2 regions of the Comamonas sediminis genome follow, and region 1 is predicted to be linked to the other one. Evidence: riboswitches for the same ligand, from Rfam matches in the RefSeq annotation. Region 1 holds a riboswitch; the other holds the start of a gene.
The links. A riboswitch is a leader RNA that binds a small molecule or an ion and turns the genes downstream of it on or off. The one in region 1 is predicted to bind S-adenosylhomocysteine.
Positions count from the first base shown of each region.

Region 1 (4,919 bases):
CGGCGGCGTCCAGCGCCTTGAACAGGTCGGTCTTGGCGGTGTGGTCAGGGCAGGCGGGGTAGCCGGGGGCGGGGCGCACGCCCTGGTATTTTTCCTTGATCAGCTCCTCGTTGCTCAGCTGCTCGCCGGCGGCATAGCCCCACAGGTCCTTGCGCACGCGCAGGTGCAGGCATTCGGCAAAGGCTTCGGCCAGGCGGTCGGCCAGGGCCTTGAACATGATGCCGCTGTAGTCGTCCAGCGCGGCTTCAAATTCCTGGTCCTTCTTCTCGGCACCGATGCCGGCGGTGACCGCAAACAGGCCGGCGTAATCGCCAATGCCCGATTCCTTGCTGGCCACAAAGTCGGACAGGCAGCGGCTGGGGCGCAACACGCCATCCACCGCCTGCTTTTCGGTTTGCTGGCGCAAGCCGTACCAGGTCAGCAGCTCGGTGCTGCGCGACTCGTCGGTATAGAACACGATGTCGTCACCCACCCGGTTGGCAGGGAACAGGCCCATCACGCCATTGGCCTGCAGCCAGCGGCCTTCGATGATCTTCTTGAGCATGGCCTGGGCATCGGCCAGCACCTTGCGGGCCTCCACACCCACCACCTCGTCATCAAGGATGGCGGGGTACGGGCCGGCCAGGTCCCAGGTCTGGAAGAACGGGCCCCAGTCGATGTACTGGGCGATCTCGGCCAGGTCGAAGTTCTTGAACACGCGGCGGCCCAAAACGCGGGGCGTGACGGGCGGGTACGCGGCAAAGTCCACCGGGGTGGCATTGGCGCGGGCCTGTGCCAGGGTCCACAGCGGTGTCTTCTTCTTGTTGGCGTGCTGGGTGCGCACCTTGTCGTAGTCGGCCTCGACCTCCTGCAGGTAGCGGTCCTTGTTCTCGCCGAGCAGGCTCTGGGCCACGCTCACACTGCGCGAGGCATCGGGCACATAGAGCACCGGGCCTTCGTACTTGGGGGCGATCTTCACAGCGGTATGCACGCGCGAGCAGGTAGCGCCGCCAATCAGCAGCGGGATCTTTTTGACGCGGAAATAGTCGTCCTTGTGCATCTCGCCGGCCACGTACTGCATCTCTTCCAGGCTGGGTGTGATCAGACCCGACAGGCCGATGATGTCGGCGCCCTCAGCCTTGGCCCGGGCCAGGATCTCGTGGCAGGGCACCATCACGCCCATGTTGATGACCTCGAAGTTATTGCACTGCAGCACCACGGTGACGATGTTCTTGCCGATGTCATGCACATCGCCCTTGACGGTGGCGATGACGATCTTGCCCTTGCTCGAGACATCCATGCCGGCCGCTTCCTGCTGGCGCTTTTCCTCCTCGATGTAGGGCACCAGGTGGGCGACGGCCTGCTTCATCACGCGGGCCGACTTGACCACCTGGGGCAGGAACATCTTGCCGGCGCCAAACAGGTCGCCGACGATGTTCATGCCGTCCATCAGCGGCCCTTCGATCACATGCAGCGGGCGGCCACCGCCTTGCACGACGATCTGCTGGTAGGCCTCTTCGGTGTCTTCGGTGATGAAGTCGGTGATGCCATGCACCAGCGCATGCGACAGGCGCTCGTTCACGGTCTTCGGGCTCTCGGGCGTGCCGCGCCACTCCAGCTTCTTGCTGTCGTCCTTGGCGCCGCTCTTGGCGCTGTCAGCCACTTCCACCAGGCGCTCGCCGGCGTCGGGGCGGCGGTTCAGCACCACGTCCTCGACGCGTTCGCGCAGCACCGGCTCCAGGTCGTCATAAACGCCGACCATGCCGGCGTTGACAATGCCCATGTCCATGCCCGCCTGGATCGCGTGGTAGAGGAACACGGTGTGGATCGCCTCACGCACCGGGTCGTTGCCACGGAACGAGAACGACACGTTGGACACGCCGCCGCTCACCTTGGCGCCGGGCAGGTTCTGCTTGATCCAGCGCGTCGCCTCGATGAAGTCCACGCCATAGTTGTTGTGCTCTTCGATGCCGGTGGCCACGGCGAAGATGTTGGGGTCGAAGATGATGTCCTCGGGCGGGAAACCCACCTCATCGACCAGGATGCGGTAGGCGCGCTCGCAGATCTCGATCTTGCGCTCGTAGGTGTCGGCCTGGCCTTTTTCGTCAAAGGCCATGACCACGGCCGCCGCGCCATAGCGCTTGACCAGGCGCGCATGCTTCTTGAACTCGTCCACCCCCTCCTTCATCGAGATGGAGTTGACGATGCCCTTGCCCTGGATGCAGCGCAGGCCCGCCTCGATCACCTCCCATTTGGAGCTGTCGACCATGATGGGCACGCGGGCGATATCGGGCTCGGAGGCGATCAGGTTCAGAAAACGCACCATCGCCGCCTTGCTGTCGAGCATGGCCTCGTCCATGTTCACGTCGATCACCTGGGCGCCGTTTTCCACCTGCTGGCGCGCAACGGCCAGCGCTTCTTCGTACTGCTCGTTCAGGATCAGGCGCGCAAAGGCCTTGGAGCCCGTCACGTTAGTGCGTTCACCCACGTTGACAAACAGGCTGTCCTCGCCAACAAACACGGGCTCCAGGCCCGACAGGCGCATGGGAGGAACGGAAACGGGGGCAGCAGACGCAGACATGGGGCTCACCTGTAAAAACCAGAAAACAGAGACAGAACAGGTGAGCGCCGTTGATGCGGGCGATGCGAAATCAGCCCGTCGACCTGCCCCAAGCCTGACAGGCCTGTGGTGGTTACACCGGCCGGCTGCAGCGCTCCTTGGAACAAGGCCCTACATTTTAAGCCAGGCCAAGCGCGTAAGCACAGGCGGGGGGACTTGTCCATAGCCATAAACACCACTCACGAACGTTGGTTATAGCCTTATTAAATTAAACGATGCATCAGCTTTCACCCATATTGCAGCACTTTGCTGGCAACCTGCGTGAACGTCTACGCAACGCCGGCTTTCTGTGTTTAACCAGGTCAAGGCCTGCGATTTGAGGAGAATTCCCTTGCATCTGAGTTTCGGTGCTTACTACACGCTGATCTTTGCCGTCCTCGTGCTCTTGCTAGGCAAGCTGCTGACGCGGCACATCCGCTTTCTGCGTGACTTCAACATCCCCGAGCCAGTCTCTGGCGGCCTGGTGGTCGCGGCCATCATCTTCGCGCTGCACCAGGCCACCGGTCTGACGCTGGCCTTTGCCAGCGGCATGCAGACCACCTTCATGCTGGTGTTCTTCTCGTCGATCGGGCTGAGCGCCAACTTTGCCAAACTCCGTGAGGGCGGCATGGGCCTGGTGGTGTTTCTGGGCGTGATCGTTGCCTTTATCTTTGTGCAAAACGGCGTGGGCGTCGGCCTGGCCACGTTGCTGGGGCTGGACCCGCTGATTGGCCTGGTCGCAGGCTCGATCACCCTGCTGGGCGGCCACGGCACTGCGGGCGCCTGGGGTTCGGTGCTGGAGAACCAATACGGCCTGAGCGGTGCCACCGCCTTGGGCATTGCCTGCGCCACCTTTGGCCTGGTCATTGGCGGCCTGCTCGGCGGCCCGTTGGCCAAGCGCCTGATCACCCGCCACCAGTTGGCCCAGCCACGCAGCCTGGCAGACGCGCAGACCGGCGCGCACGGCAGCGCCAGCGAAGGCACGGAGCCTGCCAACTTTGAAACGCCCAATACCGCCCCGCGCCTGATCACGGCCGAGGCGGCCATCGAGACCCTGGCACTGTTTGCCGGTTGCCTGGCCTTTGCCGAGTTCATGACCAGCGCCACCCAGGGCACCAAGCTGCAGCTGCCCACCTTTGTCTGGGCGCTGGGCGGCGGCGTGGTGATCCGCAATGTGCTCGACTATGGTTTTGGCTTCAAGGTGTTTGACCGTGCCATTGATGTGTTCGGCAACGCCGGCCTGTCGATCTACCTGGCCATTGCGCTGCTGTCGCTCAAGCTGTGGGAGCTGGCCGATCTGGCCGGGCCGCTGATGCTCATTCTGGCCGTGCAGACCGTGGCACTGGCGCTGTTTGCCGTCTTCGTCACCTTCCGCACGATGGGCCGCAACTACGATGCGGCCGTGCTGGCCGCCGGCCACTGCGGCTTTGGCATGGGCGCCACGCCCACCGCCGTCGCCAACATGCAGGCCATCACCAGCCAGTACGGCCCGTCGCACAAGGCCTTTCTGATCGTGCCGCTGGTGGGCGCGTTCTTTATCGACATCATCAACGCCTTTGTGCTGCAGCTGATGATTGCCTGGATACGCTGAGGCCGGGGCCATAGACAAGCGGGGCGTCGTGTAACCACGACGCCCCGCTGCGTTTTCAGACCGGGAAGGTCACTGCGCCGATTGCGGCAGGCCGAACAGACGGTCGAATGACCAGTTGAACACAAAGGTGTAGACCAGGAAGAACAGCAGCAGGCCGATGTCCATCACCAGGGCTTCCCAGAGGCTGACGTCGAACCACCAGGCAAACAGCGGCACGAGCATGAAGACGAGGCCCCCTTCCATGCCCAGCGCATGCGCAATGCGGCGGCCCAGGCCGCGCCCGCGGGTGGGCTGGGTGGCTTCCCAGCGCTCGAACAGATGGTTCCAGACCACATTCCACACAATCGCGATGGCCGACGATGCAGCGGCCACCACGCCGGAGTGCGCTGCGCCCTGGCCCGACAAGGCCGACAGGCCTGCCGTGGCGGCCACAATCGCAATCGCTTCGTACAAGGCCACATAGACCACGCGCCGCATCGGCCCCTGCAGGGACCAGGGGCTGTTTTGTATTTTTTGAACTGACATGGGGCGCTATCTTATGTGTCATGAACTGATAACATAAGTCAGAATCTTTCAGAAAAACTGATACATCAATGCGCAGCGCTTTTGCCCCGTTCGACTCCGACACCATCCAGACCTTGCTGGCCGTGCTCGACCATGGCAGCTTTTCGGCCGCTGCCCGGGCGCTGGGCAAGGTGCCCTCGGCCGTCAGCATGCAGATCGCCCAGCTCGAGGCCGAGCTGCAGATGC
Region 1 covers NZ_JBGBDC010000007.1:162,805-167,723, reverse strand. The annotation lists gene metH (methionine synthase) at 1-2,560, opposite strand, end outside; S-adenosyl-L-homocysteine riboswitch at 2,596-2,705, opposite strand; gene gltS (sodium/glutamate symporter) at 2,931-4,169, shown strand; gene AB7A72_RS16745 (PACE efflux transporter) at 4,239-4,694, opposite strand; gene AB7A72_RS16740 (LysR family transcriptional regulator) at 4,763-4,919, shown strand, end outside.

Region 2 (4,919 bases), on a different contig from region 1:
GGCAGGACCAGTGGCGGTAACTCGCCTGGCTGGCGCAGTAGCTGGGGCAAGCGGTCCGGGTGCTCGCCCACCGCGCGCCGTGCGCGTGCCTGGGCGGCGCACCAGCGGGCCAGTACCAGCGCGGCTTGCACGGTGAGTGAGGGACTGTCGGCCTGCCAGGCGATGGGCTGGCCGGGCACCTGCAGCCGCCAGCCCTGGGTGCCATCGCGCACTAGCTGCACATCGGCGGCCACATCGGCCAGGCCACCATGGCGGCCACTGGCCAGCGAGAAGCCAAACTTGGCGGGCAGGCCATCCAGCGCCGCATCGGCCACCAGCGCCTGCTGCAAGGCCTCGGCCAGTGCCAGCACGCCGTCAGCGGGCTGGCACAGCGGGTCGATGACCAGGTTGCGCAGCTGCTCCTGGCGCGCGTCAGGGTCCAGCAGGCCCTGGGCGGCCAGCGCATCGAGCAGGCTGCTGTGCTGATCGGGGGCCACGCCGCGCAGCTGGATATTGGCGCGGCTGGTGAGCTCCAGCAGGCCGGCGCCATGCGCCTCTGCCAGCTCGGCCAGACGCTGTGCCTGCGCGGCCGACAGCTGGCCCAGCGGCGGCCGCACCCGCACCACCAGCCCATCGCCGGAGGCCATGGGCTGCCAGGCGCCAGGGCACCAGCCTTGGGTCTGTGGAGGGGAAGAAGGTGGGCTTGCAAACATGGGGCAGGCGGCAGTGCAGCGGCAGTGCCAGGGTGCTGAAGTGTAGCGAAGTGCCCGCTTCCTCTCGGTACACAGGCGCAAACCACCCCGGTTTTTTGTCACAATCGGGCGCATGACGCTTGCAGCCCCCCGCATCCTCCTGGTGGACGACGATCCCAATATCCGCCGCTTTGTGCGTCTGGCCATGGAGGACGAAGGCTGGCAGGTCTTTGAAGCCGACAGCGCCCGGCGCGGTCTGATCGAGGCGGCCAGCCGGCAGCCCGATGTGCTGGTGCTGGACCTGGGCCTGCCCGATGCCGATGGCAAGACCTTGATCACCGAGCTGCGCGGCTGGAGTGGGCTGCCGGTGCTGGTGCTCTCGGCCCGCGACCAGGAAGAGGAAAAGGTGGCCGCACTGGATGCCGGTGCCGACGACTACCTGAGCAAGCCCTTTGGCGTGCCCGAGTTGCTGGCGCGGCTGCGCGTGATGCTGCGCCGGGGCCAGCGCAGCGGGGGCGACAAGCCCGGCAGCACGGTGCGTTTTGGCGATGTGGAGGTGGACCTGGCCACGCATGAGGTGCGCCAGGCGGGCGTGGCCGTGCACCTGACCCCTATCGAGTTCCGGCTGCTGGCGGCGCTGATTGCCGGCCAGGGCCGGGTGCTGACGCACCGCCAGCTGCTGCTGCAGGTCTGGGGGCCGGAGTACCTGGACCGGCCGCATTACCTGCGCGTGCACATGGCCAACCTGCGCCAGAAGATCGAGGCCGAGCCGGCCCAGCCCCGGCATCTGCTCACCGAGCTGCAAGTGGGCTACCGCCTGGTGGGGTTACAGGGCTGATGCCCTTATAATCGCACTCCATCCGAGGAGCGTTGCAGCGTTTCCCAGTCTGGCAAGGCGCCAGACCACCACGGGGCGTGAGGCTCGGATTTCATCTCGCAACGACGCTCACCCACGCTTTCTGTGCGGTGAGATGGTCTTTCCCCTTCTTCCGCGGAACGTGGTTTTTCATTCAATTTTTGGAGAAAACCATGAACGCTGCTGTTCGCTTCAATCCCGCTGACTCTGCGATTACCGATATTTCCCTGGCCGCTTGGGGCCGCAAGGAAATCAAGATCGCAGAAACCGAAATGCCTGGCCTGATGGCCGTGCGTGAAGAGTTCGCTGCTGCCCAGCCCTTGAAGGGCGCGCGCATCACCGGCTCGCTGCACATGACCATCCAGACCGCCGTGCTGATCGAGACGCTGACGGCCCTGGGCGCCCAAGTGCGCTGGGCCTCGTGCAACATCTTCTCGACCCAGGACCACGCCGCTGCCGCCATCGCCGAAACCGGCGTGCCCGTGTACGCGATCAAGGGCGAGTCGCTGAAGGACTACTGGGATTACACCCACGCGATCTTTGAATTCGGCGCCAAGGGCACCGAAGGCGAAGGCCCGAACATGATCCTGGACGACGGTGGCGATGCGACGATGCTGATGCACCTGGGCAAGAAGGCCGAGAAGGACCTCTCCGTGCTGGCCAACCCCGGCAGCGAAGAAGAGAAGATCGTGTTTGCTGCGATCAAGGCCAAGCTGGCCGTCGATCCAACCTGGTACAGCCGCAAGTCGGCCCATATTCTGGGCGTGACCGAAGAGACCACCACCGGCGTGCACCGCCTGAACGAAATGTCGGCCAACGGCTCGCTGCTGTTCCGCGCGATCAACGTCAACGACTCGGTGACCAAGTCCAAGTTCGACAACCTCTACGGCTGCCGCGAATCGCTGGTGGACGGCATCAAGCGCGCAACCGATGTGATGATCGCCGGCAAGGTGGCCGTGGTCGCTGGCTACGGTGACGTGGGCAAGGGCTGCGCCCAGGCGCTGACTGCGCTGCGCGCCCAGGTCTGGGTGACCGAGATCGACCCGATCAACGCCCTGCAGGCCGCGATGGAAGGCTACAAGGTCGTGACCATGGAGTACGCCGCTGACAAGTGCGACATCTTCGTGACCACCACCGGCAACAAGGACATCATCCGCCACGAGCACATGGTCGCGATGAAGGACGAGGCCATCGTCTGCAACATCGGTCACTTCGACAACGAAATCGATGTCGCATCGATCGAGAAGTACGAGTGGGAAGAGATCAAGCCGCAAGTCGACCACATCACCTTCCCCGATGGCAAGAAGATCATCCTGCTGGCCAAGGGCCGCCTGGTGAACCTGGGTTGCGCCACCGGCCACCCCAGCTTTGTGATGTCCAACTCCTTTGCCAACCAGACCCTGGCGCAGATCGAGCTGTTCACCCGCCCCGACGCCTACGAAGTGGGCAAGGTCTATGTGCTGCCCAAGGTGCTGGACGAGAAGGTCGCACGCCTGCACCTGAAGAAGGTCGGCGCCCAACTGACCGAACTGACCCAGGCGCAAGCGGACTACATCGGCGTGAAGAAGGAAGGCCCTTACAAGCCTGAAACCTACCGTTATTAAGCTGAGCGGAAATCCCAGCGCCAGGTGACACTCTTCGGTGCCGCCTGGCGCTGCAGCCCGGTAGGGCATTTGTTGTGAAGACTGGCTGCTCCGCCTGGCGGGCCGGCCGGTCGTTTTGATTGAAGGAACGCGCATGCGCGCAGATGTGTTTTTGGTGGAAACGGGCCTGGCGTCGACCCGCTCGCAGGCGCAGCGCCTGATTGCTGCGGGTGTGCAGTGGCGCACCACCTCGCTGGCCCCCTGGATCAAGGTGGCCAAGAACGGTGACGAGATTCCAGCAGGCGCCGATGTGGAGCTGCTCGATGACTCGGAAGCCAAGTACATCTCGCGCGGCGGCCTCAAGCTGGAAGGCGCGTTGGCGGCGACCGGCCTGGTGGTCAAGGATCTGCGCTGCCTGGACGTGGGCCAGAGCACCGGGGGTTTTACCGACTGCCTGCTGCAGGCGGGTGCCCGGCAGGTGATCGGTGTCGATGTGGGCACGGGCCAACTGCATGAGCGCCTGCGCGCCGATGAGCGCGTGGTCTGTGTCGAGGGCTTCAATGCCCGCGCGCTGACGCCTGAATCCCTGGAAGCGGCCTGCGATCTGGCCTTGACCGAGATCGTGCTGGAAGAAGAGGACAACGACACCCAGCCGGTGGCCCCTTATGCCTGGATGCGCAATGGCGGCCAGGTCGATGACGAATACGACGACAGCCAGGACGCCAAAGAGCAGGAGATCGAGGACTTCAAGGCTGAGCGCAGTGCCAAGCAGCGCGCCAAAGCGGAGGGCACGGCCCCCGTCGAGCGCCGCCGCCGACCCGGTACCGAGAACATCGATATCCGCCCCGAGTTTGACTTTGTCACCGGCGATCTGTCCTTCATCTCGCTGACCTTGGTGCTGCCAGCGGTGGTGAGCGTGCTCAAGCCTGGCGGCCAGCTGCTGATGCTGGTCAAGCCCCAGTTCGAGCTGCAGCCCGGCCAGATTGGCAAGGGCGGCATTGTGCGCGACAAGGCCTTGTATGCCGAGGTGGAACAGCGCATCCGCGCCTGCCTCGCCGAGCTGGGCCTGGAGGTCAAGCAATGGATGGATTCGGCCATTGATGGCGGCGACGGCAACCATGAGTTCTTTGTGCATGCCCAGCAAGGCGCGGTCGTCAAGGCGCCCGTGCCTGCAGCTGCCGATGCCAGTGCGGATGCCCCGGCAGCGCCCGCGAAAAAGGCCGCTGCCAAGCGCCCCTCGCGTGCCGATATGCGTGCCAAGCGTGATCTGCAGGAGCTGTACGTGGACCCCGAAGCGGCCAGTTTTGGACAGCCGGGGCCCGCGCGCTCGAAGCAGAAAAAGCGCAACGAACGTTAAGTGTTGAGGACCTGGAGACGCCGATGTCTTTTCCGATCAGTTTTGAATTTTTCCCGCCCAAGACGCCCGAAGGCGCTGAGAAGCTGCGCGTCGTGCGCCAGGCGCTGTATGCGCGCAAGCCCCAGTTCTGCTCGGTCACTTATGGCGCGGGCGGCTCCACGCAAGAGGGCACCTTTGGCGTGGTCAAGGCCATCCTCGATGAAGGTGTGGATGCGGCATCGCATTTCTCTTGTGTGGGCGCCACCAAGCAGACCGTGCGTGCGCAGCTGCAGCAGCTCAAGGACATGGGCGTCAAGCGCCTGGTGGCCTTGCGCGGCGACCTGCCCAGTGGCTACGGCCTGGGCGGTGAGTTCCACTACGCCAGCGATTTGGTGACGTTTATCCGCGACGAATTCGGCCAGGATTTCCACATCGAAGTGGCCGCCTATCCGGAGATGCATCCGCAAGCGCGC
Region 2 covers NZ_JBGBDC010000003.1:340,003-344,921, forward strand. The annotation lists gene cobG (precorrin-3B synthase) at 1-692, opposite strand, end outside; gene AB7A72_RS09170 (response regulator) at 805-1,509, shown strand; S-adenosyl-L-homocysteine riboswitch at 1,528-1,626, shown strand; gene ahcY (adenosylhomocysteinase) at 1,701-3,131, shown strand; gene AB7A72_RS09180 (TlyA family RNA methyltransferase) at 3,265-4,467, shown strand; gene metF (methylenetetrahydrofolate reductase [NAD(P)H]) at 4,491-4,919, shown strand, end outside.
Region 2: another riboswitch for S-adenosylhomocysteine. It lies ahead of ahcY (adenosylhomocysteinase); the one in region 1 lies ahead of metH (methionine synthase).